DNA from 3 places in the Secundilactobacillus paracollinoides genome. Region 1 is predicted to be linked to each of the others. Evidence: riboswitches for the same ligand, from Rfam matches in the RefSeq annotation. Region 1 holds a riboswitch; each other region holds the start of a gene.
The links. Region 1 has a riboswitch for thiamine pyrophosphate ahead of cytX (putative hydroxymethylpyrimidine transporter CytX). Riboswitches for the same ligand answer to the same signal wherever they lie in the genome.
Positions count from the first base shown of each region.

Region 2: another riboswitch for thiamine pyrophosphate. It lies ahead of AYR61_RS02660 (acetylornithine deacetylase); the one in region 1 lies ahead of cytX (putative hydroxymethylpyrimidine transporter CytX).
Region 3: another riboswitch for thiamine pyrophosphate. It lies ahead of tenA (thiaminase II); the one in region 1 lies ahead of cytX (putative hydroxymethylpyrimidine transporter CytX).

Region 1 covers NZ_CP014912.1:1,343,650-1,349,721, forward strand. The annotation lists gene AYR61_RS05675 (FecCD family ABC transporter permease) at 54-1,019, shown strand; gene AYR61_RS05680 (ABC transporter ATP-binding protein) at 1,000-1,782, shown strand; gene rpsN (30S ribosomal protein S14) at 2,123-2,392, opposite strand; gene AYR61_RS05690 (metal ABC transporter solute-binding protein) at 2,777-3,694, shown strand; TPP riboswitch at 4,135-4,236, shown strand; gene cytX (putative hydroxymethylpyrimidine transporter CytX) at 4,337-5,518, shown strand; partial or broken gene thiW (energy coupling factor transporter S component ThiW) at 5,540-5,990, shown strand; gene AYR61_RS05705 (GNAT family N-acetyltransferase) at 6,031-6,072, opposite strand, start outside.
Region 2 covers NZ_CP014912.1:650,740-656,811, reverse strand. The annotation lists gene thiE (thiamine phosphate synthase) at 151-780, shown strand; TPP riboswitch at 822-922, shown strand; gene AYR61_RS02660 (acetylornithine deacetylase) at 1,012-2,310, shown strand; gene AYR61_RS02655 (ECF transporter S component) at 2,312-2,863, shown strand; gene AYR61_RS02650 (alpha/beta hydrolase) at 2,905-3,843, opposite strand; gene AYR61_RS02645 (MFS transporter) at 3,845-5,068, opposite strand; gene AYR61_RS02640 (AraC family transcriptional regulator) at 5,176-6,003, opposite strand.
Region 3 covers NZ_CP014912.1:1,505,627-1,511,698, forward strand. The annotation lists gene AYR61_RS06300 (MIP/aquaporin family protein) at 622-1,329, shown strand; gene AYR61_RS06305 (glucose 1-dehydrogenase) at 1,413-2,180, shown strand; TPP riboswitch at 2,242-2,337, shown strand; gene tenA (thiaminase II) at 2,419-3,078, shown strand; gene AYR61_RS06315 (GNAT family N-acetyltransferase) at 3,634-4,122, shown strand; gene AYR61_RS06320 (vitamin B12 independent methionine synthase) at 4,597-5,727, shown strand.

The sequences.
Region 1 (6,072 bases):
GTTGTGGACGTCTGGTTTATTCTATACATATGACAAAAAGGAGGAACTACCAAATGTCAAAAGCAGGCTGGGCATACACCGTGGTCTTGATCGGCCTCATTGTGACCTGCGTCATCGCGCTGATGTGCGGCGTGACCTTCTACACGCCAACACAGATCTGGCAGGCATTTTCGGGTCAACGGCCAGCCATTTTAAACAATATCCTGACGTTTCGGTTATCGCGGATCATCGCCAGTATGGTTGGCGGTGGTGTCCTCGCGGTGGCCGGCGCATTAAGCCAATCGGTGTTCCGAAACCGGTTGGCTGACCCAACGATTCTCGGGGTGACGAGTGCGGGCGACTTGTTCATTTTACTGGGCGGCTTTGTGTTGCCGGCGTTACCGTTTGAAAAACTGGTGTTGGCATTGTTAGGGGGTGCTGTCGCGTTGGCACTGCTGACCAACCGGCGAACCCTGAGTCAACCGTATATGCTGATTATTGTTGGGGTGGCGCTGAACTTGACTTTCCAGGGCTTCAATACCCTATTTACACAGGGCATCAGTGTGACCTCTGATACCAGTCTCAACGGCATCACGTGGTCATCAACGCTGATGTTGCTCCTTGTCGGCTGTGTGGGCTTGATCTTGGCGCTGATCCTCTCGCCGTGGGCCAATAATCTAAAATTATCGGATGAACAACTCATGACAGTCGGCATTCCCGTGAAAACAATGCGCGTGGGCTTACTGGCGCTGGTGGCTTTTTTGTCAGCAACAGTGACGTCGGTTTTGGGCACAATTCCGTTTGTCGGCATCATTGTGCCCAACGTGGCGCGAAAACTGGTTGGGCATGATTATCAGACGTTGATTCCATTTTCGTTACTGAGTGGGGCTTGGTTACTCTTGATCTGTGATACGGTTGGTCGGCTGATTATTTTACCGAGTGAACTGCCTGTGGCCACATTAATGACTGTCATTGGTGGCCCATTCCTGATTTGGCTTGTCTTGAAAGGGGGTCTTGGCCGTGGAACTGAAACACGTTAGTTTTGCGTATACTCCGGATCACCCGCTGGTAAAAGACTTCACTGCCCAAGTACCAGAAGGCCAAATTTTGACGATTTTGGGGCCAAATGGCGCGGGTAAGTCGACACTCTTAAACTTATTGGATGGTCAGTTAATGCCTAGTGAGGGCGAAATTTTGCTGGCTGATAAGCCGTCGGCAGATTATAGTTTGAAGGATCGGACCGCTCAGATTGCGGTTGTGAGTCAGCAACACCAAACATACGATGACATGACTGTCCGCGAAATTGTTAAGATCGGCCGACGTCCGTTTCATGGGTTATTGGATACGGTGACGGATGCTGAAGTAGCGCCGTTTTTAGATCAGGTTCAATTAACGGCATACGCTGACCGGGCACTGACTTCACTTTCTGGTGGTCAGCAGCAACGCGTATGGATCGCGATGGCCCTGGCACAGGAACCGAACTATCTGTTGTTAGATGAACCAACGACCTATTTGGACATTCGCTATCAGGGCGAATTGATGGCGTTGATCAAACAACTGCAACAGGATCAGAGCATGACCGTTATCTTGGTGCTGCATGATATCAACCAGGCGTTGCAGGTGAGTGATGCGGTCTGGCTAATTAAAAATGGGGCGCTGGTTCAGGCTGGGACGCCGCAGGATGTGATTAATGAGCAGTTGTTGAGTGATGTGTTTGAGATGACTGTTCGGATTGTGGACCTGCCGGATTACGGGCGGTATGTGATTCAAGTGCCGGAGGTTGTTGGACAGGATTTTGATTAGGACACTTATATATACGAAAAGCGTTCCGAGGATGGTCTTTTTTGACCGGGCTCGGAACGCTTTTTCTTTGGAGGTTTGGGGATTTTTATTTAGGAATAGTGTTTGATGCTTTTTATGCGGAGGGCTTACTTTATTTAGTGAACCTTCCAAGTTTTTTGGAGTGGGTTTTCGTTGATTTAGTGCTTGTTGCTGCGCTGGTTTTGGCAACGTAGCCGAAACGTGTTCCAGGGGGCTGAGGGCTCCTGCGTAAGGCACTTCGACCCAAAAAGTCAGGCCCGGACTTTTCGGGTCAAAGTGCCTTACGCTCCGCCCTCAAAGCGCCCCCTTCCACACTCTTATACTACCAACTAGCCTTCTTAACCCCCGGAATCTGCCCTAAATGCGCATACTTGCGGAAGTTCAATCGTGACATTTCGAACTTTCTCATATAGCCGTGGGGACGGCCGTCTATTCTGTCTCGGTTGTGCAATCGGACTGGACTTGAATCCTTTGGTAACTTAGCTAATGCTTCGTAGTTACCCTCTTTTTTGAGTTGCCGACGGATGTCAGCGTACTTTGCGACTAGTGCTTGTTGCCGTTGGAACTTTGCGATTTTTGATTTCTTTGCCAAATTTTGGCCTCCTAATGATGTAGTGTTTGGGTAATGGTGTTGGTTTTCTCGGCCACCGTGCCGAAACGTGTTCCGCAAGGCTGAGGGCTCCTGCGTAAGTAACTTCCGGCACAAAATCCAAAACCGGGATTTTCTACCGAAAGTTACTTACGCTCCGCCCTCAAAGCGCCTTGCTACACACTCTATAAAATGATCACGAACAATCTACCATATTCAAAAAGAATAACGGTTACGGTTTAGAATTATGCCTGAAAGTCGTTGTTAAAGCAAGTAAATAGCTTACGAATTTGTAAAACGTAACATTTACTATTTACAAAACTGGTTGACTTTGGTAACCTTTAAAACGTAATAATTACTATTTAAAATCATTTGGAGGTTATTGGTATGTTTAAAGGTAGATTAGAACGTAGTTTGGTCGCGATAGCAGCACTGATTGGGGTTGGTGCCGCTTTGACCGGTTGCGGGAAAGCGTCGACTAGTAGTAACGGCCACAAAATCGATGTGGTCACGAGTACTGATTTTTATGGTGGCGCGGCTAAGGCTGTGTTGGGCAACAAGGGGACGGTGCATTCAATCATCAATAAACCATCAGTGGATCCCCACGACTATGAGCCAACACCGGTTGTGGCCAAGCAAGTGCACGCGGCGGATGTGACGGTCGCAAACGGTATCGGCTACGATAGCTGGATGACAAAGCTGACGGCAAATAGTAAAGCGACTAACATCAAGGTCGGCGACGATCTAATGGGTAAAAGAGACGGCGACAATCCGCATATCTGGTATAATCCGGCAACGATGCCGAAGCTAGCAAATCAACTAGTAGCAACCTTTGCGAAGGCGCAGCCAAAGAACAAAGCCTACTTCGAGAAAAACGCGCAGACCTACATTAAATCACTGAAAAATATCCAGACTGAGATCACAACCATCAAACAATTAGCCCAAAAATTGCCGAATAAGCGCGTGTACGTCAGCGAACCGGTCTTCGACTATGCGTTGGAAGCAACTGGTTTTAAGGTCGCAAACAAGTCATTTGAAGAGGCTATTGAAAACGAAAGTGACCCATCGCCAAAGTCTATTGCGGCAATGCAGGCGGGCATTAAACACCACAAGGTTGCCTTCTTTGTCAACAACAGCCAGGTCACCAGCAAGACAACGAAAAATATTATGAACCTGGCAAAGGCCAACCACGTACCGGTGTTACAAGTCACAGAGACATTGCCAGCTGGCAAGAATTACGATCAGTGGATGATGAGTCAGTACCGGCAGTTGACGAAAATTTTGAAGACTGAAGTCGGAAAATAGCGGGATGTCTGTGTCTGGTTAACCAATAGTCATGAAAAATGAGTCCATTCAATTATGACTTGAGAACAACCGGCAGTCACCACGCCATGAGAAGCAATGCTGTTAATAGGCTAGGCACAGTCGAGGGCGGATTTCTCTGCAAACAGTCTTTGATTATATTTCGATAGTTAACAAGTGGAAAAAGTAATTTCAATGTCAGTGGAATGTAGTAATTTGGCACGGCGCTGTGGTGTCGACATCAGTTGGCGACCGTACTTTGGTCGGTTACTGATGTGCGAGACGATGAAGATCCATTCGAGAGCTGCACAGCAGAAATCGAATTAGCTTCATCGCGAGCCACTTCAGCGTCGTGCCAAATTGCGGAATGCAACGGACGTTTAACACCATCATTTTACAGACTTGCACAGAAACAAATAAACCGATAAAATTAAACTAAATTGAAAACGCACTAGGGGTGCCAGAAATGGCTGAGATAGAAGAAATTCTGATCCCTTCGAACCTGTTAAGTTAATTCTTGCGAAGGAAAGTGTCGACATCCATCGGGTAAAATAAGGATCTCTCACTGGTTGCGGTTAACCGTATTCAGTGAGAGATTTTTTGGGTTAAAGCGTCCGATGGCAGTTAAAATGAGGAGGGTTTCACTTGGGTAACACGAAGTTGAGCGGTTTGTTCCTGTTGTGGGCGGGGGCCGCGATTTCCATCGCTGAAATTGTAACGGGGACGCTGGTAGCGCCGCTGGGTTGGCTGGAAGGGCTGACGGCGATTTTGCTGGGGCATTTGATTGGCTGTTTTGTGTTTCTGCTGCCGGTTGGCTATTTGTCGGCTAAGCGAGACCAGACGGCGATTCAAGCAACAGGCTCAGTGTTTGGCAGCGCTGGCGTCGGGTTGTTTTCGATTCTAAATGCGGTTCAACTATTGGGCTGGACGGCGGTGATGATCGTCAACGCACAACAGGCGATGAACGGAATCGCTAAAACGCTATTCCACTACCAGTCTGCGGTGGTGATGTCAGTGATTGTGGCGGTTCTGATCGTTGTTTGGCTGCTGATGGATCACAACTGGCTGTTCAAAATTAACAACGCAATCGTTATTCTGTTAGCCGTTGGCATGCTGCTGATCCTATGGACGATCATTGCCCATAGCGGCGGACACACTGCGTCCAATTTGGCACCCATGAGTTTCGGGTCGGCTGTTGATTTGAGTGTGACCATGGCGCTGTCGTGGCTGCCGCTGATCGGTGACTACACGCAGCATACTGACAAAACGTTTCAGGCCAGTTTGGCCAGTGTCAGCGGCTACTTTGTGGCCAGTTTCGGCATGTTTGCGTTGGGGATGTTCACCGTTATTTTAACCGGTGAATCCAATTTTACAGTGGCTCTGTCGCAAACAAAACTGGGGTTGATTGCGCTGTTTATCATTGTGTTTTCAACGGTCACAACAACATTCATGGACGCCTATTCGGCAGCAACGAACATTGCTAATTTGGTCAAAGCCAAGCGCGTTAATGTGATTACTATCATCGTTACTGTGCTTGGTTTGGTGATTGCGCTGGGCGTTTCTATGGCGTACTACGAAAACTTTCTGTACGCGATTGGGGCCGTTTTTGCGCCGTTGTTTGCGATCCTCTTCGTCAGTGTGTTCTTCATGCACGCACGGCTAGCCGTATGGTTGAACTTTGTTTGGTGGTTAATTGGTGTGGTGGGCTATTCCTGGCTGCAGAAACTGGACTTCTTTTTGGGGACAACGTTCTTCCTGGCGCTTATTTTGGGTGTCGGCGTCTACCTGACTGGTCTGGTGGCTAGGAAATACCCATTGCTGGACTAGACAAAGGGGTTATTTGGTCTCATGACAAAACGCGTTTACTATCTCGCCATGACGTCGGTGCTGGTGGCACTGGGCGTTATTGGTGGCAGTTTATTTGAATTTACGGTCGGTGTTGCCAAGGTGGCACCAATGCAACATTTGATCAATGTGGTTTCAGGCGTGTTACTCGGGCCATGGTTGGCAACCACGCAAGCGTTTTTAACGTCCTTGATCCGCAACTTGATGGGAACGGGTACAATTCTGGCGTTTCCCGGCAGCATGTTCGGTGCTTGGTGAACTCATTGGCACAGGCATTATTGGCGCCTTTGTGGCTTACCCGATTGCTGCGCTATTTCTGGGAACGAAGGGCGCACTTTGGGTGTTTGTCCCGAGCTTTTTCTTGAGTGCTTTGGTTGGCGTGATTGTTGCCTACGTTGTGCTGAAAAGCATGTGGGCGACGGTGATCAAACCGCAAATGGATCGATTGAAATGAAAAAAAGCGATGGTCACCAGTAACCCGGTGGACATCGCTTTTAGTTTTGTTTTGGCATTAATACCATATCTAAGTGTGGAAT
Region 2 (6,072 bases), 690 kb from region 1:
CGAAGACGTTTTTGTTGTTTTTCTTGTTTTTTTGCTCTGATGAAGCAATTTAATTTTGGCGCTCGGTGAGGGTGAGTCTGACTATACAAGCGAGAAATTGTTCGTTAGAATGCGAGTGCAATACTATTTTTGAGTCGGGAGGATGGTTTCATGACCCTAACAAACAGACCGTTATACCTTGTAACTGACCGAACCGGATTAACGGATGACACCTTTTTTGAACGGTTAGAACTTGCTTGCCAGGCTGGGGTTGACCTCGTTCAACTACGGGAGAAGACGTTGGCCAGTGGTGACTATTTCCGATTGGCACAACGCGTCAAGATGATTACTGACCGCTACGACCTGCCATTACTGATCGATGACCGGTTGGACATTGCCCAGGCGGTGGACGCTGCCGGCGTTCACGTTGGTCAAAGTGATCTGCCAGTGGCGGTCGTTCGCCAAATTTTGGGACCGGATAAACTCATCGGTGCCACTACCAAAACGATTGCGCAAGCTGACCGGGCAGTGCGTGAGGGCGCGGATTATCTGGGCGTCGGTGCTATTTTTCCAACGACGACCCACGTTAAGACGGTGCGTACCAGCGTCGATACGTTGGCAGAGATTAAAGCGCGGGTGCCGATTCCAGTCTATGCGATCGGTGGGTTGAAGGCCAGCAATGTGGCGGCAGTTCAGCCCGCTCACGTGGATGGCGTCGCAGTTGTTTCGGCCATTATGCAAGCGGAGGATACGATTGCTGCAACAGAGGCACTGCGGACAGCTGTCCTGAAAGTATTGTGAGGTTTCACTTGTAATTCGCCAACACTTATGGCATGATTTGAATCAAAAGCGAGGGGAGCCCCATGTGGGCTGAGACGGTTAACGACCGGACCCTTTGAACCTGAGAGTTAGAACTCGCGTAGGGACGGCTATGAGACATGAAAACACGCGCGATTTCTAACCTCTTGACTGCTAGTTGAGAGGTTATTTTGCGTGGATCAACACGTCTGTCCCCTGAGGAACACAGAAAGGATGAGCAGTTTGGCAAAAGCGACAGAACAGGCACTGCTGCAGGCGCTTGAAGATCACCAGGATGACTTGTTTGAAAAATTAGGACAATTAGTTGCGTTCAAAACAGTGTCGCCAACGGCACGGAATACCACACCGTTACAAGAGATGATTACGACACAACTGGAAACGGCGGGGTTTGACGTCAAGACGCAGCCTTTCTATGACACGGATACGCTGGTGTCCGCGACCCTTCATGGTACTGATGCGAAGGCACACAACAGTCTGTTACTTAATGGCCATGTTGATGTGGCCACGATAGCTGACCAGGACTGGCAGACCGACCCGTTTACCATGCAACGCAACGGTGACTTGGTGATTGGCCGCGGTGTGAGTGATATGAAGGGCGCCATGGCCTGTTTTCTGTACTTGTTCGACCAGCTGAAGGCCCTTGGTGTGCAGTTGCCGGGTGATTTGAAATTCCAATCTGTCGTGGGTGAAGAGGCCGGTGAAGTTGGGACCAAACGGTTGCTGGAACAAGGAGAGACGGTGGATTTTGCGTTGGTTGGCGACACAAGTGATCTGCAGTTGCAGGGACAGGGTGGCGTTATTACTGGCTGGGTCACGCTCAAGAGTCAAAAAACCTATCATGACGGTAACCGCGTCAACATGGTGGCGGCTGGTGGCGGATTAAAGGCTGCTAGTATGGTCGAAAAAATGGTTGTGGTCATTCAAGCGTTGCAAACGCTGGAACACTATTGGGCGGTTACGAAGTCTTATCCGGGGTTTCCTGCGGGGACGGATACGATTAATCCGTCGTATATTGAGGGTGGAATTCACCCAGCATTTGTGGCGGATGAGGTGAGACTCTGGATCACTGTGCACTTTTATCCCGATGAAAATGTTGATGATATCACCGCTGAAGTGGAACAGCAGGTTCTTGCAGCGGCGACGGCTGATCCGTGGTTACGTGATAATTTGCCAACATTTGAATGGGGCGGTGAATCGATGCTCGTTGATAAGGGCGAGGTCTTTCCGTCGCTTGAATTGGATGAGGATTCGGCGGCTATTCAGTTGTTAGAAGTAACTCATGAGTCACAGATTGGTGAGGCACCAACTGTGACCATGTCAACGTCTGTCGCGGATGGTGGTTGGTTTGACTACTTCGGCATTCCGTGTGTGATATACGGACCAGGTACTATGTCACAGGCACATACCAACGATGAACAAGCCAGCTTTACCCAGTTATTAACCTACACAAAGATCATTGCCCGCTTTGTTTGGCAATGGTGTCACGCTGAGAAACCAGCGAAGGAGAATTAACATGCAAAAGAAAAAATTTCACCTACAGGATATTATTTTAATTGCCGTGATGGCCATCGTTTTTGGTGCCATTTTTGTTGGGACAGATTATTTGTACAACGCACTGTATATTGTGATTGGCCCATTTGCGAACGAAGTGTTGTTTGGGCTGTGGATCATGGCTGGACCTCTTGCTATTTTTATGACGCGGATTCCTGGTGCGGCCATTGTCGGCGAAGTGTTGGGCGCTGCCGCAGAAGTGATTTTCGGTGGCACCTTTGGTATCGCAGCGTTGCTTTCAGGTATTGTTCAAGGTATCGGGAGTGAAGTTGGGTTTACCATCTGGCGGTACAAACGCTGGGACTGGGTCAGTCTGCTCACTTCTTCCGTGACAACGACTGTCGTGGCGTTTGCGTATGAAGTATTTAAACTGGGTTATATTCATTATTCGCTGCCGATGATTGCCGCGTTGTTTACAGTGCGGTTGATTTCCGTCATTTTCTTCGGCACGGTGCTGGTGCACAGCATTTACAGCCTGTTGGCACGATCGCGCGTATTGAAATTTAATCGATAATAAAAAGGGCTTTGACTGGATCGGTCAAAGTCCTTTGTGTGCTAGTTTAAAGCATTTTTGATGAAGTCAAATGTAATTTGTAGCACATCTGGCGTAAAGAACGCATCAGATCCGTGGTCGCTTTGGTCGATCTTATAGAACGAGACATTCTGATGGTGTGCCTTGAGTGCCTGATACAATAAGACGCTTTGCTGAAATGGGACAAGCCGATCCTTATTCCCGTGCATGATTAAAAACGGCGGCAGTTTTTCGTCACCCACATAGGTGATGGGATTTCCCTTTTGAACAAGGTCGGGGACGTCATAAATGTGGTTGGTGCCGAAAAACTCACCTTCGAGACTATGCGCGGTGATGTGGTCTTGAGTCGAGGGTACTTTGTTCATTTTGCTGATGTCATTCGGACCATAAAAATCGATACATGCCTTATAATTCAGCGGTTGTTCAAGAACATCTTCGTCATTGAATTCTTGCAGGTTTGCGGTCACGACGGCCGTAGAAACAGTGTGGCCGCCGGAGGAATCTCCCCAAGCAAGATAGCGGTTAGCGTCTACGTGGTATTCGCTGGCATGACGTAACATAAAGCGCGTGGCCGTTTTCAAGTCTTTGATCTGTGCAGGAAAGGGGCTTTCTGGCGCCCATCGATATTCAACCATAGCAACCACGAATCCCTGGCTGGCGACGTGAATCATGTGTGCCATGTGATTGCCAAGTTGCTGCTTGTGAAAAGCTGACCCTTGAACCCACATGATGAGTGGGTACCGGTGAGGACTGTTTTCTGCCTCTGCTGGTGTAATGATGTGCAAATGTAGGGTCAAACCATTTTTAACTGCGTAAGGAATGTTGAGTTCAACGTGTGGATAACTTGGTGTAAGAGACACTTTTAAAGTCTTCATACCTTCTGGGACATCAGTGGCTTCTGGAAACTCACTATAACTGTAGTTTTTTGGTGAAATGTATTGAGTCATATCTCGCTCTGTCATATCAATCTGTTCCTTTCAAAATGCTTTTTTGTTTTTTCGTATCAGTAAAGTATTCATATATAAGTCCGAGAACTAAGATAAGTGAAAATGCGCTCGCAAAATTAAATGCAAATTGACTGGTATTGTTACCGAATACGTTAGCAAGAAAACTATAAACATAAGGGGCAATGAAATTAGCTAGTGAAGCAGCGGCCGTTGTTGCTGAGGTTGCATAGGCCGAATTGGCTGCAGTGGTATGTTTGTTCACAGCTGCAAACATGTAAGGCATGAAAAGTCCAAATCCTGCGCCGGTTAGCATCATTGCGATGTAATAGACAACTACGCCATGCGTAGTAGCAATTATCAAATTTCCCATAAAAAATAGTACCGCAGCAATAATACCGCCAAAACGTTTAGCAAATTTTATATAAAATCCAAACAAAAGACCGGTAATTAGACCAAGGACTGAATAAGCAACCATCATGTTGGCAGCACCTGTGGCTGTAGCAATGTGTTCTTCAACTACCGCTAAGTTGAAATCAATATTAACGCCACCTTGACCTAAGTTAAAAAAGAAAGTTAAAAGTACCCATACAATCACATCTTTTCCAAGATGCCTACTCGTACCATTGCTTGAATTTTCTGAATTATCAATACGCTGATTTTCGCCTTCGCCGGCTAATTTTTTTGGTAAGAAATGAAGAGTTAAGACGAATACGACTAGACCTAATAGATATATCAAGAATGCTGACCGCCAGTTGATCGTAATGAGTAGGCCAATTGCGAAGGTCAGAACTGTACCTGAAATTCCGATAACAGCACTTTGAATTCCCATTAAGGTATTTCGTACTTCACCAGTATAAAGATCAGCAATCATGCTTGTCCCGATAGGTTGAATTAAACCTAAACTAAGCCCTAGAAAAACTCTGCTGGCTAAAATAATTGGAAAATTATTTAATACCATTGGCAGTAGACCGCTAATTGTCCAAAGCAACGCGCCAAAAAGAATGACATTTCGTTTGCCGATTTTTGTTGCAAGAAAAGCTGCCGCAATTAAGGCGATGAACTGTGGTAAGGCAGTGATTGAAAAAAAAGACTGCAAGGTGGCTTTAGACACCGACGGAAAGGCTTGACGGAGACTTGGTAACAGAGCCGATGTTGCGCTGGCGCCGGTGATTAAAAATGTTGAAGATAATAACGCGATTTTAAAAGATAGGGAATCGCGATTGTCGGACGTTTGATTCATGATGGTGCCCCCATTTCGTAAGATGTAAACGCATTTCACAAATTAATATTAAAGCGCTTTCAAATACGACATTAAGCAATATTCTGCTGAGATTGGGGTGAATCCTGCTATTGATGGGTCAGCCGATACTGGTTTGGGGACTGAGAAAAGTGATGCTTAAACGCCACATTAAGCGCTTTGACGTTAGGAAAACCAGTCGTAAATGCAATGGCCTCCAGACTGTCTGAGGTTGTTAATAACTGTTTTTCTGCTGCTAATAGACGCCGACTTGTGACGTACACTAATGGCGATTGATTCAGATATTTTTGGAACAAATGCGCAAAGTAGCTGGCAGATAAGTTGGCAATTCCTGCCAATTTTTCCACGGTGATCTTTTCTTGATAGTGGCGGTCGATCCACGTGATGACTGGGGAGAGATGATCCATTTGTGCGGAGTAATGGGGTGTTCTTTTAGTGGCATCGGCCTGAGAATAGTGAGTAACAAGGTCACTCAAGATAAGATAGACTAAACCAATCTGCTCTGCCTGCGTGCCAGTAGTTGCCGGGTGGCGGGTCGTCTGATATAAGGTGTTAAAATAGCCTTGGAGCTGAGTATCATTTGGAATACGATTCTGGATGTGGGTTTCAATCGCGATATTACTGGCAGTCAGGATATCGTTTGGCAACATCACGGTCAGCGCGACTCGTTTATGGTCTGTGGGTAAGTCCAGACGGTGCACCTCGTACGGATTGATGACGACAACTTCACCTTTTGATTGGTCAAAGTGCTGACCGTTGACGGTGAAATTTGTGTTTTCACCAGTGATCACATAGGCGATTTCAAATGAGTGATGCCAGTGACTTAGGACACGGTGTGCAACGCCATTATCGTGAATGAGCAGGCGAAATGGCAGGTGTCGATTGGGCGTGATCGTTTCGTAGAAAATATCAGTCATGAGAATGCCTTTCGTTAGTATAAATAGTGCCATTTTTGCTGGCTTAGTGTATGCTTATTCTAATTGAAT
Region 3 (6,072 bases), 160 kb from region 1:
ATATTTTCTTATTTTCTCATTATTGAGCTTGGTAGTTATCAGTGTTAAATGAGCTGATTTGCTTGCTGAATTCGTTGCATTGCGTCATTTGGCACTCCACTTACATAGCGCGCATAGTCTCAATTGCCTAAGTATCGCATTATAATCACCCTCAGTTCGCAGAGAATCCGCCTTTGACTGCCAACAACTTACTGATAGCAATACTTCTAACAGAGTGTTACTTAACATAGAGAGTCCTATTATTAGTAATTACTTTGCACTGAAGGGAGTCTCGACTAACACTGTGAGACTCAATAAGTATCCTAAGGTAAGCAGTATTTCTAACCACTACGTTTTACAATTGGTATAGCTCGACAATCAAGCCGTACCTTTGCAGAATGATTTGCAAATTCAAGCAATAATGTCATTTGAAAATAACCGATAATGTCAGTAAAAGAATATACAAATGGCGATTAAGGAGTCTGAATTTCATAAACACCAGTCATAAATCTTCAAATAAGACCCAACAATAGCATTTTTATATCTCAAACTAGCAGTTTGTTGTCCTGGAACCGTTTTTATTATGATAGAATAGGCTCAGTTAATACCGAGTTAATCATAACTGAAAGATGGGTGTTGTTGATGAACGGGTTTATTGGTGAATTTTTTGGCACGATGGTCTTGATTTTGTTGGGCGCTGGGACCGGTGCCAGTATGAACTTGAACAAAACGTATGCGAAGGGGTCGAATTGGCTGTATGCCAGTCTTTCCTGGGGGATTGCGGTGACCATGGGTGTTTACGTAGCTGGCATGCTGGGCTCTCAGGGGCATCTCAATCCCGCAGTCACGATTCCCTATGCCATTTTTGGGTTGTTTCCCTGGCACGATGTGTTGCCGTATTTACTTGGCCAATTTCTCGGGGCCTTCGTGGGTGCCACGCTGGTCATGATTCAATTCTATCCACACTTTAAAGCCAGTTCAGACGAAGCCGCGGGGAACTCTGTGGGCATTTTTGCGACTCGGCCGGCCATCAAGTCACCGGTGTTTAACCTGTTGTCTGAAATCATTGCCACCTTTGCGTTTGTCTTTATTTTGCTGAACCTTGGTAACTTCACGCAGGGGCTTAAACCGCTGATTGTTGGGCTATTGATCATGGTTGTTGGTACCGGTCTTGGGACCACAACTGGCTTTGCGCTGAACCCCGCCCGTGATTGGGCACCACGGTTTGCGTATACCATTTGGCCCGTGCCACATAAGGGGAATGCCGAATGGGGCTACGCTTGGGTACCGATGTGCGGACCGCTGATCGGTGGTCTGATTGCGACCGGTCTAGAGACGCTGTTGAAGTGACATCATTGTGTGCATTTGACGTTGTATAATGGTCGTGACTTAAATCCAGCTGGCGTACGCGTCAGCAGTTAGGAAGCGATAGGATGTTTGATCAAAATAGTTTCTCACTCGCCGGCAAGGTGGCCCTTATCACAGGTGGCGCCCACGGGCTGGGGCAGTTCTACTCAATTGCGCTATCTGAATACGGCGCGGATATTTTTGTGGTCAGTGCCTCACAGCGTGGTTGGGACGAGACCAAGGAAAAGGTCGAGGCAAACGGCCAACAGGTGGCGTTTCTGCAACAGGATATTACCGATCCAGATGCGGCGGATGCCATTGTGCAGGCAGTGATTGAAAAATTTGGCCACCTCGACATTCTCGTTAATAATGCGGGGATCCAACTGCGCAACGACGTGCTCGAGTTCAAGGATGAGGATTGGCGCAAGGTTATTGATGTCAATCTCAATGGGTTATACTACCTGTCCCATGCGGCTGCCAAGGTAATGTCTGACCAGCAACACGGGAAAATCATCAACATTGGATCGATGCAGTCGTACCGCGCGGGCAAACGGATATTCCCATACGCCGCCAGTAAGCACGCTGTGATGGGGCTGACTAAAGCCTATGCGGATGCGCTCGCACCGTACCATATTCAAGTGAATGGTCTAGCACCGGGCTATATCAGCACCGACATGACCAAACCACTCCAGGAGGATCCCGTTCGCGGGCCGGAGATTGCTGCCCACATTCCATCAGGGGACTGGGGAAAACCTGAACAGCTCATGGGGCCGATGGTCTTTCTTGCCAGCGCCGCCTCCGACTATGTCACCGGCGTGATGCTGCCAGTTGATGGCGGTTACCTCCTGCGCTAGGTTGCATTAATGAATCGCTTTCATTTTACGAAACTGTGCTATACTAAAACTTGTAATTCAATAATCTAACTAGGGGCGCAATTTGCTGAGACGGTTTTTACCGAACCCTTTGAACCTGTGAGCCAACACTCGCGAAGGAAAGTTAACGGATAATCAATGATGATTAAACGACCGACCAGCCTGTTGTCTCCTGGTCGGTATTTTGTTGCCCGCTTTTTTAAAACGAGGAGGACCCACATTGACCACCTTTACAACGCAAATCCACACAGCTGCTGAACCATGCTGGCAAAAGAGCTTTGACCACCCATTTGTGCACGAGATTGGCGACGGTTCACTGCCTAACGACGTGTTCCGTTACTATTTGATTCAGGACCGCTATTATCTCAACGAATTTGGCAAGCTCCATGAAAAAATTGCTGAAAAATTAACGGACAAAGAAGACGTCGACTTTCTAATGGCTGGCGCTCAGGGTCTCAAGGACGGCGAAATCGCTGTCCGAGAAGGCTTCTTTGACCGGTTGGGCATCACGCCGGATGAGATCGCCCACACACCGATGGCTCCAACCGCTTATAACTACGTGAACCATATGTACTCAGAATTAGACCGAGGAACACCGGGCCGTGCCATTGCGGGATTGTTGCCATGCTACTGGCTGTACAACGAAATTGGCCAACGCTTGATAGCGGCCGGCTCACCCGTTGAGCTGTACGAACGTTGGATCGAAACGTATGACAGCGACGACTATACCGATAGTGTGAACACGATGATCCAGTTGACCAACAAGACGGCTGACAATGCGGATGACACGGAGCGCGCGCAGATGCAGGATTCGTTTGTGCGGAGTAGTGCCTATGAATTGGCGTTTTGGCAGATGGCGATGGATAAACAGGCGTGGTGAGCGTGGAGAAAAACGGTTTGAGGGCGGCGCCTAAGCGACTCTGACAGAAATGCCCGAACCTGGCATTTTTGTCAGAGTCGCTTAGGCAGTAGCCCTCAGTTTTTCGGAACGCGTTATGGCACGGCTGCCAAGAAAGAGAAAATGAGCGTGGAACAAGGCGGTTAAGGGGCGGAGTGTAACGAACTCGGGCAGAAAAGTCTGGGCCTGACTTTTTTGCCCGAGTTCGTTACACAGTAGCCCCTTGCCTTGTGGAACGCGTTACGGCACGGCTGCCAAGAAAGAGAAAATGAGCGTGGAACGAACCGGTTAAAGACTGGAGCAGAAGCGGACTCTGTTATAAAATCCCGGGCTTGGATTTTGTAACAGAGTCCGCTTCTGTGCAAGTCTTTGGTTTGTGGAACGCGTTACGGCACTGCTGCCAAGAAAGCCCTAAACACAAGTAAACTAATGACATGTACACCACTAGCAAAAAACTAAAAAGCTAAATCCCACCTTGTAACCCATCACCAACCCATCTATAATCGCCTTTAAACCATAGCAAAGTGAGACGATCCAATGAAAATTCAAAACATAACGGCCAACAACGACGCCGAAATGGCAGCGATTCTCCGCACTGACCTTGAAGATCTTAACCTGAACTTACCCGGAACAGCCTACTTTGACCCGTTCGTTGACCATTTGAGTGCTTGGTACGACAAAACGCCCAATGCGACTTACTACGTTGCTATCAGCGATGACCAGCACGTGATGGGCGGTTGCGGCGTGGGACCGATCGCGCCTGAAGATGGTATCGCAGAGTTGCAAAAGCTGTATGTATCGCCCGATTACCGGCGCCAGGGTGTGGCAAAGTCACTCATTCCAGAGTGTTTTGCGTACGCTAAAGCACACTATGACTATCTGTATCTCGAAACGTTTCACCAGATGATTGCCGCGAATACCCTTTATCAATCATTAGGGTTTGACCAGTTGACGAAGCCATTACCGCAGTCAGAACATGGCGCTTGCGATACTTGGTATTTGATGGCTTTAGGAGAGCACAAATAAGAATTCACTTTGGTATTCATTTTCTGGAGTGGTTCCAGAAAGATGGTTATCGTTCGTTCACCACACAATGTTAGCGCAGTGAAGCGATGTAACAGGATTATTTGAATCTGAAATCTAGTTTTGATCGTCACTCTTGACAAAATTAAAATTATCGCCTATATTTGTCATTAAATTTTAATTCGCTAATAACTTTGAAGAGAAGAGACCAAGTTGCGCAGTCACAGAGAACTCCGGTAGGTGAAAGGGAGGGCCTGCAACGCTTGCGAGAATGAGCTCTGAGTAGTTGATCACCGGTTCAAGCTGGTGGCTCGGTGGCAGCCGTTAAAATGTCGGTAAGCAATTACCGGTAAGGTGTTTATACTCATAAACACGAACTTGGGTGGTACCGCGACCTTCTCGCCCCTTGTCATTTCGATGGCAAGGGGTCTTTTTATTGGCAAATTTATCGAAAACAATTTCTGGAGGAAAACAAACATGACTGAATCGACTTTAACTAAATTTCCATACCGTTTTGACGTAGTGGGCAGCTTATTGCGCCCAGCTGACTTAAAGCAAGCACATAAGGATCTAGCAGAAGGTAAAATTACCGCTGCTGACCTGCAAAAAATCCAACGCGACGAAACCAAACGCGTGGTTGAAGAACAAGCCAACCTTGGTTTGAAGGCCGTTACTGACGGTGAATTCAACCGTTCATGGTGGCACTTGGACTTTCTTTGGAGCCTGACCGGCGTTGACAAGTACGATTACCACCAGAGCTACAAGTTCAAGGGCGACACCACCCGGACAGACAACGTTGAGCTGACTGGCAAAGTGGCCGTTAACCTGGACCACCCATTCTTCGAAAGTTTTAAGTATTTACAATCAATCGTACCAGAAGGCGTCCTGGTCAAGCAGACCATTCCATCACCAACAATGTTATTCCGTGACAACCGGAGTGATAACTGGTCTAAGTTCTACGACAGTTGGGACGAATATTTGACTGATTTGTCAAACGCCTACCGCGACACGATCCTGCACTTCTACGAATTAGGCGACCGATACATCCAATTAGACGACACCACCTGGGCCTTCCTGATCAGCAAGTTGAACGAAACCGCTGACCAGCCTGAAGAACATGCCAAGTACGTGAAATTAGCTGAAGACAGCGTGAAGGTAATCAACGGTGCCATCCGGGACTTGCCAGACGATTTAACTGTTACCACCCACATTTGTCGTGGTAACTTCAAGTCAACCTACCTGTTCTCAGGCAGTTACGATGATGTGGCCGATTACTTAGGCCAATTGAACTACGACGGCCTATTCTTGGAATACGATAGCGAACGTGCCGGCAGCTTTGCCCCACTTGCGCGCATCTGGAACAACGACCCTAACAAGCGATTAGTATTGGGCTTAATCACTTCTAAGTTCCCAGAATTAGAAGATAAGGATGCCGTCATTTCCCGGATCCAAGAAGCCGCTAAGTCAGTCCCATTAGACAACCTTGCGTTATCAACCCAGTGTGGGTTTGCCTCTACTGAAGAGGGGAACGAACTCACTGAAACCCAACAGTGGGCTAAGTTGAACTTGGTTAAGGAAATTGCTGAGACCGTTTGGCCAGAAGATTAATTAAAATGCGCCATTGACTTTTCGTTTGTTGAACACAGTCAAGAGATAATTAGCGTGCATTAAAAAGAGCAGTGCTTGAAGTCAGTATCTAGGCTTTAAGGCACTGCTCTTTTTAATATGAAGCATTGCTAGCAGTAGGACTATTGGCGGTCGAGGGCGGATTCTCTAGAAACTCGGGTTAACAGTATTGCGATATGTAACAAGCGATAAATCAAGCTCAAAGATAGTGGAACGCAGCAATTTGGTACGGAATAATGGTGTCGATGTCACTTAATGGAGTGCCAAATTGCGGAGCGCAACGGACTTAGACCCAGAATAAATCACGCCACCATGTGAAATCTTCCA